2 linked regions of the Rhodobium gokarnense genome follow. The protein of the gene in region 2 interacts with the protein of the main gene of each other region in a pairwise test. Links are inferred from orthologs where the notes say so. Each region holds a gene or a part of one and is shown on either strand. Other genes may lie near its edges. The genes, in order: mtgA and M2319_RS06815.

Region 1 (8,662 bases), on a different replicon or contig from region 2:
TTGGCAGAGCAAGCAAGCGAAGCACCCGGTTCGCAATGTTTCCCGTCACTGGCCTTCTCCTCCTGGCAATCCCGGTGTCATCTGCACCCTAAGCCTTTTGTTGCACTGCACAACAAGCGCTTGCACCCATTCACTCTAGCGTTTATGACCCCCTGCAACGAAGCACAAAACCTCGTTTCGGCGCCAGGACAGCGACAATCGTGCGCTTGCTCCGGCCGGGACGATCCCCGCCCGGCGGCGGCCGCCGGACGACCAAGGAAAGGCCAGACCCCATGCGCATCGACGCGATCTCGATCGGCAACAACCCGCCCCACGACATCAATGTCATCGTCGAGGTTCCCGTCGGCGGCGAACCGGTCAAATACGAACTCGACAAGGCCTCCGGAGCCCTCGTCGTCGACCGCTTCCTCTACACCCCGATGCGCTATCCCGGGAATTACGGCTTCGTGCCCCACACCCTGTCCGACGACGGCGATCCGATCGACGTGCTGGTGCCGAACCAGCGCCCGATCGCGCCGGGCGCCATCATGAACTGCCGGCCGATCGGCGTCCTGATGATGGAGGACGAATCCGGCCATGACGAGAAGGTCATCGCCGTTCCCGCCCACGCCCTCACCAAGCGCTACGACCGCATCAAGTCGGCCACCGACCTGCCGGAAATCACGCTGCACCAGATCGAGCACTTCTTCGAGCACTACAAGGATCTGGAGCCCAACAAATGGGTGAAGATCGTCGGCTGGGAAGACGCTGCCTCGGCCGAACGGCTGATCATGGAAGCGGTCGACCGGGCAAACGCGGCCGGCTGACGCCCCTCAGTTCTTCCGCTCCGCAATGAACCGCGCGGCGGCGGCAAGCACCGCGGCCTTGTCGCCGAACGGTGCCAGGCACGCATCGGCCGTTTCGATCAACTCGCCCAGCCGTCTGTGGGCGGCATCCACGCCGAGCAGCGAGACCAGCGTCGCCTTGCCCCGCTCCGCGTCCTTGCCGGTCGCCTTGCCCATGTCGGCCGCTTCCGATTCCACGTCCAGAAGATCGTCGGCGAGCTGGAAGGCGTTGCCGATCGCCTTGGCGTAGCGGTCGAGCCGCTCCTTCGTCTCCGCATCCGCCCCGCCGAGGATGGCGCCGAGGGCAACGCCGGCGCGGATCAGATATCCGGTCTTCATCGCCTGCATCTGCAGGATTTCCTGTTCCGACAGCGCCCGCCCCTCGGCCGCCAGGTCGAGCATCTGGCCGCCGGCCATGCCGCCGAGGCCCGACGCCCGGGCAAGGCAGAGGACGAGGTCGGCGCGCACCGCCGCGTCGTCATGGGTCGCCGGGTCGGCGAGGATATCGAAGGCGTAGGTGAGGAGCGCGTCGCCGGCAAGGATCGCGGTCGCCTCGTCGAACGCCTTGTGGACGGTCGGCCGGCCGCGCCGGAGATCATCGTCGTCCATCGCCGGCAAATCGTCATGGACGAGGCTGTAGCAGTGGACGCATTCCAGCGCCGCAGCAGACCGCAGCACGCCGGGGCCCTCGACATCGAACAGCCTCGCCGTCTCCACCACCAGGAACGGCCGCAGCCGCTTGCCGCCGTCGAGACTGGCATGACGCATCGCCGCCAGAAGCCGCTCCGGCCGCACGATCTCGCCGGCAAGCGGCGTGGAGCCAAGCAGCCCTTCGAGCGTTTCTTCCATGCGGTCCGCGACCGCGGTCAGTCGTGCGACAAATTCCATGGCGACCTCGTCGATGGTCGGCGGCAAGGGTGCGAAACCGCTCGCCTCCGCCCCGTCCGGTTTGGTAGGAAAGACAGCCATAAGCCCCCGCGGGCGCCGCCCGCGACCCGGCATATGGCACAGGACCAGCGCCCAAGGGAAGGCCGACCCGCATGCGACTGAAGCCCACACGCCGCCTCCTGAAACGCATTGTCCTCGTCGTCGCGGTCCTCGTCCTGCTGCCGTTCCTGCTGATCCCGCTCTACCGCTTCGTCAATCCGCCGGCCTCCACCCTGATGCTGCGCGACTGGGTGACCGGCGGCAGCGTCGCCCGCCAATGGGTGGCGCTCGACGACATCTCGCCGAACCTGGTGCGTGCCGTGGTGATGTCGGAGGACGCCCGCTTCTGCGAGCACGACGGCATCGACTGGGAAGAGGTCCAGAACGCCCTGGAAGACGCCGAGGACGGCAAACCGCGCGGTGCCTCCACCCTCAACATGCAGCTTTCCAAGAACCTCTTCCTGTGGTCCTCGCGCAGCTACCTGCGAAAGGTCGTGGAGGCGCCGCTGGCGCTCTACATGGACGTGGTCCTGCCCAAGGACCGCATCGTCGAGCTCTATCTCAACACGGTGGAATGGGGACCTGGCGTTTTCGGCGCCGAGGCCGCTGCCCAGCGCTATTTCAAGCGGCCGGCGGCAAAGCTCACCCGCAACCAGGCCTCGTTGATGGCCGCCGCCCTGCCGAACCCGATCGCCCGCAATCCGGCGAGCCCCGGCCAGGGCCATGCCCGCCTCGCCCGCCGCATCGCCGGCCGCGCCGCCAAGTCCGGCGCCTACCTGGAATGCGTCCTTGGAAAGAAATAGGCGGGCCGGCGCGCCCCGCCAAAAAAACCGCGTTGGCAGGACTGGTCAAGCGCACCACATGCCTGTATAAGGCGCCCGATCAAGAAATGCCTTGCGCACCGCGCCGGGAGGTATCCCGGCGTGTTTTTGTGTGTTGAGATTTTGGAGACCTGACATGGCTGTCCCGAAGAGAAAAGTGACGCGGATGAAGCGCGGCTTCCGCCGCTCCGACGACGCGCTGCGCCAGCCGACCTATGTGGAAGACAAGGAGTCCGGCGAGCTGCGCCGGCCGCACCACATCGACCTGAAGACCGGCATGTATCGCGGCCGTCAGATCCTGGAGCCGAAGGAAGACATCTAAGGCTTCCGGCTTCTTGCATCCGACAAAACGCCCCAAAAACCCCCGGCCGTCCGCGGCCGGGGGTTTTCTTTTGCCCGGCATCGGGACCACGTCGCGCATGGACGCCGCCCCGCCGGCGGGTTACTAAGAGTGGGGACCGGGAACACTCCCGTCAGGATACGGATTTCAATGCGGCAGGCGACGCGGACCGTCGCCCTTGAAGGGTTTTTCCGATGCTGGTCAACATTCCCCTCACGATCATCCCCCTCATCGTCTACAACATCATCGCCTTCGGCCTCCTCGGCGCCTTCCCGGGCGACCCCTGGGTGGCGCCGGTGTTCACCGTGGAGATGATCTCCGATGCGCGCTGGACCATGGTCATCGGCGACCTGGTGGTCGCGGTTGCCATCGTCTTCCTGTTCTTCGAGATCCTGAAGGCGACGCGCACGACCTCCGGCTCCATTATCGACCACGGGCTCTCCACGCTCGTCTTCATCCTCTATCTCATCGAATTCCTGTTGGTCGCATCCGCCGCCCATTCGGTGTTCTTCATCCTGACGGTGATCGCGCTGGTCGACGTCGTCGCCGGCTTCAGCATCACCATCACCGCCGCGCGCCGCGATTTCGGCTGGGGCGGACCCAACGGCGGCATGTAAGAAAAAGACCTGCGCAAACGGACCGGCGCTCCTCAGAAAAACGCGCCGGCGGGAGGAAACCACATGACCGGCGCGACGCTTCGCGACTTCCATCAACCCGGCCGCTCGCCCGCCTATGCAACGGGGGCCATGGCCGCGACCTCCCACCCGCTGGCGACCGCAACGGCGCTCGACGTTCTCAGGCGCGGCGGCAACGCCGTCGATGCGACGATCGCCGCCGTCGCCGTCCTCGGCGTCGTCGAGCCGCACATGACCGGCATCGGCGGCGACTGCTTCGCCATCCTCTCCGACAAGGACGGCAAGCTCACCGGCCTCAACGGCTCCGGCCGCGCGCCCATGGCGGCAAGCCTCGACCGGCTGCTGGAAGAGGGCGTCACGGAGATCGGTCCGGATTCCGTCCATGCCGTGACGGTTCCGGGCGCCGTCGCCGCCTGGCAGAAACTGCTGACGGAGCACGGCACCTGGAGCCTGGCGGACGCGCTGGCGCCGGCCATCGCCTATGCCGAAGACGGCTTCCCCGTCACCCCGCGCGTCGGTGCCGACTGGGCCGGAGAGGCCTCGCGCCTTGCCCGCGACAAGGGTGCTGCAAAACATTTCCTCGTCGACGGCGCCGCCCCGACGGTCGGCTCGGTGCACCGCCTGCCGGCCCTTGCCGAAACCCTCCGGCGCATTGCCGAAGAGGGCCCGAAAGGCTTCTACGAGGGCCCGGTCGCCGAAGAGATCGTCGCCACCCTTGCCGCCCGCGGCGGCTGGATGCGCCTCGACGACCTCGCCGCCATAGAGCCGACGGCGGAGGTGCCGATCACGTCGGATTACCGGGGCTACACGGTCGCCGAACTGCCGCCGAACGGCCAGGGGCTGACGGCCCTCATCCTCCTCAACATCCTTCAGCACTTCGACCTGGATGACCTCGACCCGCTGGGGCCGGAGCGCTTCCACCTGGAGATGGAGGCGGCGCGCATCGCCTATGCCTGCCGCGACGCCTATATCGCCGACCCGGCCGCCATGACCGAGACGGTCGAGGCGCTGCTGGCGCCGCGCTATTCGGAGCGCCTCGCCGACACCATCGACCCGGGACGGCGCGGCGAACGGCCGGCCGCCAGCGACCTCGTCCCCGACGCCGACACGGTCTATCTCACCGTCGTCGACAGGGACCGCCGCGCGATCTCGCTGATCAACTCCGTCTATCACGGCTTCGGCTCGGGCATCGTCACGGAAAAGTCCGGCATTGCCCTGCAGAACCGCGGCGCCTGCTTCGTCGTCGAAAAGGGCCACCCCAACACCATCGATGCCGGCAAGCGTCCGATGCACACCATCATCCCCGGTTTCGTGCTGAAGGACGGCGCCCCCTTCATGAGTTTTGGGGTCATGGGCGGCGCCTACCAGCCCTGCGGCCACGCCCATTTCCTCACCAACATGATCGACTACGGCATGGACGTGCAGGCCGCCCTCGACTTCCCGCGCCTCTTCTGGGACGACGCCAACGGCCCGCTCTCGGCGGAAACCACGATCCCCGAGGCAACGCTGGAGGGCCTCGCCGCGCGCGGCCACGAGGTGACGATGGCCGAAAGCCCCCATGGCGGAGGCCAGGCCATCCGCATGGACGGCAACGTCCTCATCGGCGGCTCGGACCCCCGCAAGGACGGCTGCGCGCTGGGGTTCTGATCGGGCACGACGTGCGGCCGGCATGTCCTACGATGGGGAATCGCGAATAGCTTGGGGACGCGGCTTGCACACGACAGCGCCGGACCACATCTGAAAGGCTCACGGGGAGCGCGCCGCACCGGCGCACCGATGGAGCGTTTTTCGGCATGCGTATTCTTCACCGCGTGGGCGGCCTGGCGGCCGTGGCCGCGCTGGCCGTCGGCCTTGTCGCTTCGACGGCGAGTTCCGGACATGCGACGCAATCATCGGCCTACAATGCCGGCGTCACCCGCCTCTCCCTTACCGGTTCGCGACAGCTCGACACCCTCGTCTGGTATCCGACGAAAGACGCCGAGGTGCCCTTCAAGGCCGGACCGTTCACCGTCCCCGCGACACGGGACGCAGGTGTCGCCGATGGCCGCTTTCCGGTCGTGCTGCTGTCCCATGGCGGCGGGCCGACCGGCGGCAGCCCGATGATCCTGAAGGAGCTTTCCGCCGCGCTTGCCCGAAACGGCTTTCTCGTCATCGCCCCCATGCACCGCGATACGCCGCTGCTGGCCCGGCCGGCGCAGGTCGCTGCCGCGCTCGCGGGCGTCACCGCCGATCCGCGCTTCGCAGGTCACGCGGACGCGGAGCGTCTCGGCATGGCCGGCTTTTCCCTCGGCGGCGCGGTCACCATTGCCCTTGCCGGCGGGGTTCCGAACCCCGCGGCGCTCGCCGCCTATTGTGAGAAACACCCTGAGGACATCCGCTCCTGCGATGCCGGCCCCGGCAGCCGGGGCGGCAAGGCGGGCAACAGACCGAAGACCGGAACGAGCGGAAAGCGCCCGCCGCCGCCACACCTGCCGGTCAAAGCGCTGGCGCTCCTCGATCCGTTCGGCGTGCTCTTTGATGAAAAGGGGCTTTCCGGCGTCGCCGCGGCCACGCTGCTGATCCGCCCGCAGGACAGCTCCCTCGGCATTGCGAATACCGAGGTCCTTGCCGCCGGCATCGATGCGGCACACCGCGAGACAATCCCCGGCGGCCATTTCGTCTTCACCGACGACTGCCCCGACGCCCTGAAGGCCGACGCCGAAGGGCTCTGCACGGACCCACCCGGCATCGACCGCGCTGCGATACGGACCGGGATGGCAAAGACCGTCGCTGAGTTTTTCAGAAAAACGCTCTGATCGCGCCGACAGAGGCGCACCGGAAGGTCAGGAAACCACCGCCATCAGCCGGCCGGCCTCGGGGATCGTGCGGGCCTTGCGCGCATCGCCATAGGCGGCGGCGGCATCGCTTGGCTCGGCGCGCCGGCGGGCGCGGGTCTGTGGCAAGTCCTGCTTGGTTGCGATGAGCTGGGCAAGGGCCGGGGCATAGGGCCGGTACAGCCAGGCGGTGGGGCCAGTCTCCTTGCGGCGGCGGCTGTGGTCCGGCCGTGCCGGCACCAGCGCCGTTCCGGTACGCTTTTCGGCCGGCTGCTCGCGGCGCTCGTCGCTGCGGATGGACTGCGAGGCCTCGACGCGGCGCCGGGCGTTGCCGACGTCGTTTCGTACCGAACCGCTTTTTGCGATACCCGAGATCATTGGTTGCCAAAGCCTTACGCTTTGTCCCTGAACGGGACGGTTTCGACTGTAACGCCGAAAACCGCGCAAGCGCCATGCCAGACGATCACGTTTTGTTAACCAAAAAATGGTGTGGTCGGGAGAAAATACGCGACATACGCCGCGTTCCGGGCCGCGCGGCGTTCCTCGGGCGGTACTATCTGCCGCCACGAAATCTGGGGATATGCGCCATCTGCCGGCGGGCATGACGTCACCCGGCGACAGATCAGGCTTTGAGCCCGCAAGGGGTGGGTCGGAATGACCGATAAGAAGACACCGGATGCCGGCGCCGCACCGAACGATCCCTCGGACCCCGCCGAACTGAATGCCGAAGAAATCCTGACCGCCGTCGGCGAGGCCGTCTACGAATGGACGCTCGGCGACGACCGCGTCCGCTGGAGCGGCAACGCCGCCGAGGTGCTGCCGGTCAAAAATCCGGCCGCGCTCCAGGAGGGCCGGCGCTTTGCCGCCCTCATCGACCCCGACAGCCCGCTCACCCGCTTCGACGCCGTCGCCGGCAGCGGCAAGCGGGACCATGGCGGCGGCCAGCCCTATTGCGCCCGCTACTGCCTGAAGGGAACGGCGACGACGACCGGCGCGGCGATCTGGATCGAGGATACCGGTGTCTGGTTCGGCGACGGTGAAGGCCTGCCGGCCCGCGCCCGCGGCATCGTCAGGAAGGTCACCGAGCGCCACGCCGCCGAGGTCGAGCTCAGCTTCCTGTCCCAGCACGACGCCCTTACCGGGCAACTGAACCGCGCCCATCTGATGAAGCGCCTCAATGAGGCGATCGCCACCGCGCGCGACCAGTTCGCCTCCTGCGCCTTCCTGATCGCCGGCATCGACAACCTCGCCATCGTCAACGACACCTATGGCTACGAGGTCGCCGACCGGGTCATCGCCACCGTCGCGACCCGCCTGCAGCGCCAGTTGCGCAGCGGCGATTCCCTCGGCCGGCTCTCCGGCAACAAGTTCGGCATCGTCCTCAACGCCTGCTCGGAAGCGGAAATGGAGGTCGCCGCCGAGCGCCTCCTCGATGCCATCGCCTCCGAAGTGATCACCACGGAACTCGGGCCCGTGAGCGTCACCATTTCCATCGGTGGCGTCTCCTCGCCGCGCCACGCCGCCTCGGCCACCAAGGCGCTGGGCATGGCACATGAGGCCCTCGACCACGTCCACCGGCGCCAGTCCAACGGCTTTGCCATCTACCAGCCGAGCGAAAGCCGCGCCGCCGCGCGCCGCCGCAACGTCGAAATGGCGGACGCCATCGTCACGGGCCTCAACGAGCGCCGTTTCCGCCTCGCCTACCAGCCGATCGTCGAAGCGGCGACGGGGACGCCCGTCTACCACGAGTGCCTGCTGCGCCTCGACACCGCCGGCCCGGTGGAGGAGAGCGGCGCGCTGATCGCCGCCGCCGAACGGCTCGGCCTGGTGCGCCTCATCGACCACCGGGTGCTGGAACTGGCTGTGGAAACGCTCGCCCGCTATCCCGCGGCGCGCCTGTCGATCAACATTTCGGCGGAATGCATCGGCGACCGGAGCTGGATGCAGAAGCTGGTCGCCACCCTTGCCCGCCGGCCGCAATTCGGCAAGCGGCTGGCCGTGGAACTGACCGAGACCGCCGTCGTCAGGAATGTCGGCGAGGCCGCCCGCTTCATCGCAGACCTGCGCGATCTCGGCGTCAAGACCGCCATCGACGATTTCGGCACCGGCTATTCGTCGTTCCACATCCTGAAGGAACTCTCCGCCGACCTCGTCAAGATCGACGGCTCCTTCATCACCACGCTGCTCACCGACGAGCGCCACGAGGTCTTCGTCACCGCGCTGGTGGAGATCGCCAAGACGTTCCACCTGGAAACCGTCGCCGAATGGGTCCGCGACGCGGAGACCGCCGCAAGGCTGCGCG
Region 2 (4,795 bases):
CCGCGCGCGGCCGAAGCCGGCCGGATCGCGGCATTTGCCGGAGACCGGCCCCGGCCCGGAGCCGACCTTTTCCCTTCTCTCTCGCAAGCCCATCGAGGCCGACGCCGCCGAGGTCGCCGCCAATCCCCGCGCCCGCTCGGCGCGGATGCGGGCGGCGCTTCGCACCGAGGCGCCGGTCTTCGACCTCGATATCGCGGCGTTCGGCCTGCCGAACCTGCCCGATCCGGCGTTTTGAAAGGACGTTCGATGACGCGTTATTTCAACATCGGTCTCCTCGTTGCCATGATCGTCACGGCAGCGGCGGTCTATGACCGCAAATACGACACGGAACTGGCGGCCGAACGGGTCGCCCATCTGCGCCAGAAGATCGAAGAGGAAAAGAACGCGATCCAGCACCTGAAGGCCGAATGGAGCCTTCTGGAACAGCCGGCCCGCATCCAGGAACTGGTCGAGCGCTACCACGACTATCTGAAGCTCGACACCGTCTCGCCGGAGCAGGTGGTCAGCATCGACGACCTGCCGCTGCGCCCGGTCGACCTGACGCCCTACCAGAAACCCTCCGCGCTCGGCGGTTATGCCGATGCCGGCACGGCGACGGTGCGCTGATGGCCTATCTGAAGCTCCGCGCCGGCCTGATGCGCGTACATGACGGCGATCCGGCGCCGAAAAAGGGCGAGCCGGAAGACAAGCCGCTGTTTGCCTCCTCCGATCCGCGCGACCGTATCCTGTTCGCCATGGTCGTCTTCGCGCTCGCCTATGTGCTGATCGCCGGCCGGCTCGTGGTCCTCGGCTTCACCACCGACGCGCCGACGATCGCCCGGCTGACGGCGGCGGATTCTGTGTCCGCCGCGCGCCCCGACCTCGTCGACCGCAACGGTGAGATCCTGGCGACCGACATCCGCACCGCCTCGCTCTATGCCGAGCCGCGGCGCATCCTCGACGTCGACGAGGCGATCGAGCTCCTGTCCTCGGTGATGCCGTCGCTCAACACGCCGCAGACCCGCAATTACCTCGCCAGCGATGCCGGCTTCGTCTGGCTGAAGCGCGAGATCACGCCGGACCAGAAGCGCAGGATCCACAATCTCGGCCTTCCCGGCATCGGCTTCGTCGACGAGAACCGGCGCTTCTATCCGGGCGGGCCGACGGCGAGCCATTTCCTCGGCCACGTCAACATCGACAATGAAGGCATCGCCGGGATGGAGAAATTCGTCGACGGCGAGGGGCTGGCCGACCTGCAGGCCTTCGGCTTTGCCAACAAGGAGCGCTCGCTGGAACCCGTGCCGCTATCGCTGGACCTGCGCGTCCAGCACGTGGTGCGCGACGAACTCACCAAGGCGATGGAGCGCTACAAGGCGGTGGCGGCCGTCGGCATCGTGCTCAACGTCCATACCGGCGAAGTGCTCGGCATGTCGTCGCTGCCGGACTACGATCCGAACGATCCGGCCCTTGCGCTGCAGCCGGACCGGCTCAACCGGGCGACCGCCGGCGTCTTCGAAATGGGCTCGGTCTTCAAGTCGTTCAACACGGCGATGGCGCTCGACAGTGGCGAGATCGGCCTTGGCGACAGCTTCGATGCGTCGAAGCCGCTGCGCGTGCGCGGCAACACCATCACCGACTTCCACGGCAAGCACCGTGTGCTGACCGTGCCGGAGATCTTCATCTACTCGTCCAATATCGGCAGCGCCAAAATGGCGGAAAAGGTCGGCGTTCCGGGTCAGAAGGCGTTCTTCAAGAAGGTCGGCATGACCGACAAGCTGCCGGGCCAGCTTCCGGAAATGGCGCGGCCGATGCTGCCGCCGCGCTGGGACGAACTGACGTCCATGACGATAGCCTTCGGCCACGGCATCGGCGTGACGCCCATGCACACGGCAGTGGCAGCCGCGGCGCTGATGAATGGCGGCAAGCTGATCCCGCCGAGCTTCGTGCCGCGCAGCCGCAAAGAGGCCGAAAAGCTGGCAAAGCAGGTGATCTCGCCTGAGACCAGCGACCAGATGCGCTATCTCTTCCGGCTCAACTGCGAGCGCGGCTCTGGCCGGCGCGCGGAAGTGCCCGGCTACCGGGTCGGCGGCAAGACGGGCACGGCGGAAAAGATCGTCAACGGCCGCTATGTGGGCAACAAGCGGTTCAACTCGTTCCTCTCCGCCTTCCCGATCGAGGACCCGCAATATGTCGTCCTCATCGTCATCGACGAACCGAAGCCGGAGGAGGGGCAGTATTCCGCCACCGCCGGCCTCAATGCGGCGCCGACGGTCGCCGCCGTCATCCGCCGGATCGCGCCGATGCTCGGCGTGACGCCGCGCTTCGACATGGATTCAAACACACTTCTTGTGTCCTATTGAGCTCCGTGCCATGCAACGGGGCGGCAACCACGGAATGAAAAGCCGGTTTTCCGGCAAAAACGGGACCCCGCTGCAGTCATGCATCTCGCAGAGCTTGCCCCCGACCTTGACCTCGATCCGCGCATCGGCGCGACCGAGGTTGCCGGCCTGACGGCGGACAGCCGGGCGGTTCGCACCGGCTATCTGTTCGCCGCGCTGCCGGGGGCAAAGACCGACGGCGCACGCTTCGTGCCGGCCGCGATGGAGGCCGGGGCGGCGGCGATCCTTGCCGGCACGGAGAGCATGGTCGACACCGCCGACGCCGTGCCGGTGCTGCGGGTCGGTGACCCGCGGCACGTGCTGGCGCTGATGGCGGCGCGGTTTTTTCACCGCCAGCCGGAGACGATGGTCGCCGTCACCGGCACTTCCGGCAAGACCTCGGTCGCGGAATTCACGCGGCAGATCTGGCAGGCAGCGGGGCGTGCCTCGGCGAGTGTCGGCACGCTCGGGGTGACGACGGCCAAGGGTGCGAAATACGGCAGCCTGACGACACCGGACCCGGTGCTGCTCCACAAGCTCCTTGCCGAGCTTGCCGACGAGGGGATCACCTTTGGTGCCATGGAGGCCTCCAGCCACGGCCTCGACCAGTGCCGGCTCGACGGCGTGCGCCTCAAGGCTGCGGCCTTTACCAATCTCGGCCGCGACCACATGGATTATCACACGGACACGGAAGACTATTTCCGGGCCAAGCTCAGGCTTTTCGAGCGCGTCTTGCCGGAGGACGGGATTGCCGTGGTCGATCCGGGCGAGGCCTATGCCGACCGGGTCGCGGCGGCGGCCGAAGCGCGTGGCATCAAGGTGTTTTCAGTCGGGCGTAGCGGAGCCGATCTGAGGCTCGTCGATGCGGCGGTCGAGGGCTTCGGCCAGCGTCTGGTGCTGGAGGCCGGCGGCGCACGGCACGAGGTGCTGCTGCCGCTCGCCGGAAAATTCCAGGTCTCCAACGCGCTGACGGCCGCAGGCCTTGCGATCGCCACGGGCGTTGCCCCTGAGGCAGCGATTGCGGCGCTGGCGACCCTCAAGGGTGCGCCGGGGCGGCTCGACCTGGTTGGCGAGACGGCTGACGGGGCGCTCTGCTTCGTCGACTACGCCCACAAGCCCGACGCCATCACCAATGCGCTTGCCGCGCTCAGGCCGTTCGCCTCCGAGCGGCTCATCATCATCGTCGGCGCCGGCGGTGACCGGGACAGCGGCAAGCGGCCGCTGATGGGCAAGGCGGCAACCGAGGGGGCCGACATCGTCATCGTCACCGACGACAATCCGCGCAGCGAGGACCCGGCCACGATCCGAAGGGCGATCCTTGAAGCGGCGCCCGGCGCGAGCGAGATCGGCGACCGGCGCGAGGCGATCCGCCGCGGCGTTTCCTTGCTTCAGGCCGGCGATATCCTGCTCGTTGCCGGCAAGGGCCATGAACCGGGCCAAATTGTCGGCGACAAGGTGCTGCCCTTTTCCGACCACGACGAGGTGCGCGCCGCGTTGCAGGAGACGTCCCGATGAGCGACACCCTCTGGACCTTTGCCGATTTCCTCGCCGCCACCGGCGGTGTGCTGGAAGGCGCGCCTGGCGCGGACGTCACCGGCATTTCCATCGACAGCCGCACGCTCCAGGCGGGCAATGCGTTCTTTGCGATCGTCGGCGACCGGCTCGACGGCCATGCCTATGTGAAGGGCGCGCATGAGGCCGGCGCCTCGGTCGCGGTCATCGAGCGGGGCCGCCTGAAGGATCCCGTCACCGGGCCGCTGATCGTCGTCGACGACACCCTCACCGCCCTTGAACAGGTCGGCCGCGCGGCGCGAGCGCGCTCAAAGGCCGGCATCGTCGCCGTCACCGGCTCGGTCGGCAAGACCGGCACCAAGGAGGCGCTGCGGCTGACGCTGTCCCGGAGCGGTGCCGTCCATGCCTCGCAAAAATCCTTCAACAATCACTGGGGCGTGCCGCTCAGCCTCTCCCAGATGCCGGAAGACACAGCCTACGGCATCTTCGAGATCGGCATGAACCATCCGGGCGAGATCACGCCGCTCGTCGACATGGTCCGCCCCCATGTCGCCATCGTCACCACGGTGGCGCCGGTCCATATCGAATATTTCGAGTCCGAGGAGGCGATCGCCCGGGCCAAGGCCGAGATCTTTTCCGGCGTCGTGCCGGGCGGCACCGCCGTTCTCAACCGCGACAACCGCCATTTCGACCTTCTCTCGGGCCTTGCCCGCGAGGCCGGCGTTGCGCGCATCGCCAGCTTCGGCGAAGCGGAGGACGCCGACGTCCGGCTCCTGAGGCTTGCGGCCAAGGCGGAATGCTCCTGCGTTTCCGCCTCGGTCTTCGGCCAGGAGCTGACCTACAAGGTCGGCGCGCCGGGCCGCCACCTCGTCGACAATTCGCTTGCCGTCCTTGCGGCCGTCCATCTCCTCGGCGCCAATCTGGCG

The links.
Region 1: the proteins of M2319_RS06815 (region 2) and mtgA interact in binary tests that used the Escherichia coli proteins (3 or more experiments, as listed by UniProt). The link is inferred for Rhodobium gokarnense from one-to-one orthologs.

The regions. Positions count from the first base shown.
Region 1 is NZ_JAOQNS010000015.1:78,640-87,301, reverse strand. What follows is about bases 747-3,709. They hold mtgA (monofunctional biosynthetic peptidoglycan transglycosylase), read left to right. Parts: upstream 747-1,864; coding sequence 1,865-2,554; downstream 2,555-3,709. Other genes in these bases: ggt (gamma-glutamyltransferase), read left to right, coding at 3,593-3,709; M2319_RS21215 (hypothetical protein), read left to right, coding at 3,107-3,529; rpmF (50S ribosomal protein L32), read left to right, coding at 2,709-2,894; M2319_RS21230 (polyprenyl synthetase family protein), read right to left, coding at 813-1,727; ppa (inorganic diphosphatase), read left to right, coding at 747-806. Also shown: M2319_RS21240 (hypothetical protein), read right to left, coding at 1-49; more of ppa, read left to right, coding at 273-746; more of ggt, read left to right, coding at 3,710-5,194; M2319_RS21205 (alpha/beta hydrolase family protein), read left to right, coding at 5,341-6,342; M2319_RS21200 (hypothetical protein), read right to left, coding at 6,370-6,738; M2319_RS21195 (putative bifunctional diguanylate cyclase/phosphodiesterase), read left to right, coding at 7,015-8,662. UniProt on the Escherichia coli protein: Peptidoglycan polymerase that catalyzes glycan chain elongation from lipid-linked precursors. May play a role in peptidoglycan assembly during cell division in collaboration with other cell division proteins.
Region 2 is NZ_JAOQNS010000003.1:339,763-344,557, reverse strand. What follows is about bases 1-2,972. They hold M2319_RS06815 (peptidoglycan D,D-transpeptidase FtsI family protein), read left to right. Parts: upstream 1-605; coding sequence 606-2,339; downstream 2,340-2,972. Other genes in these bases: M2319_RS06810 (UDP-N-acetylmuramoyl-L-alanyl-D-glutamate--2,6-diaminopimelate ligase), read left to right, coding at 2,418-2,972; ftsL (cell division protein FtsL), read left to right, coding at 247-606; rsmH (16S rRNA (cytosine(1402)-N(4))-methyltransferase RsmH), read left to right, coding at 1-235. Outside these bases: more of M2319_RS06810, read left to right, coding at 2,973-3,872; M2319_RS06805 (UDP-N-acetylmuramoylalanyl-D-glutamyl-2,6-diaminopimelate--D-alanyl-D-alanine ligase), read left to right, coding at 3,869-4,795. UniProt on the Escherichia coli protein: Essential cell division protein that catalyzes cross-linking of the peptidoglycan cell wall at the division septum. Required for localization of FtsN.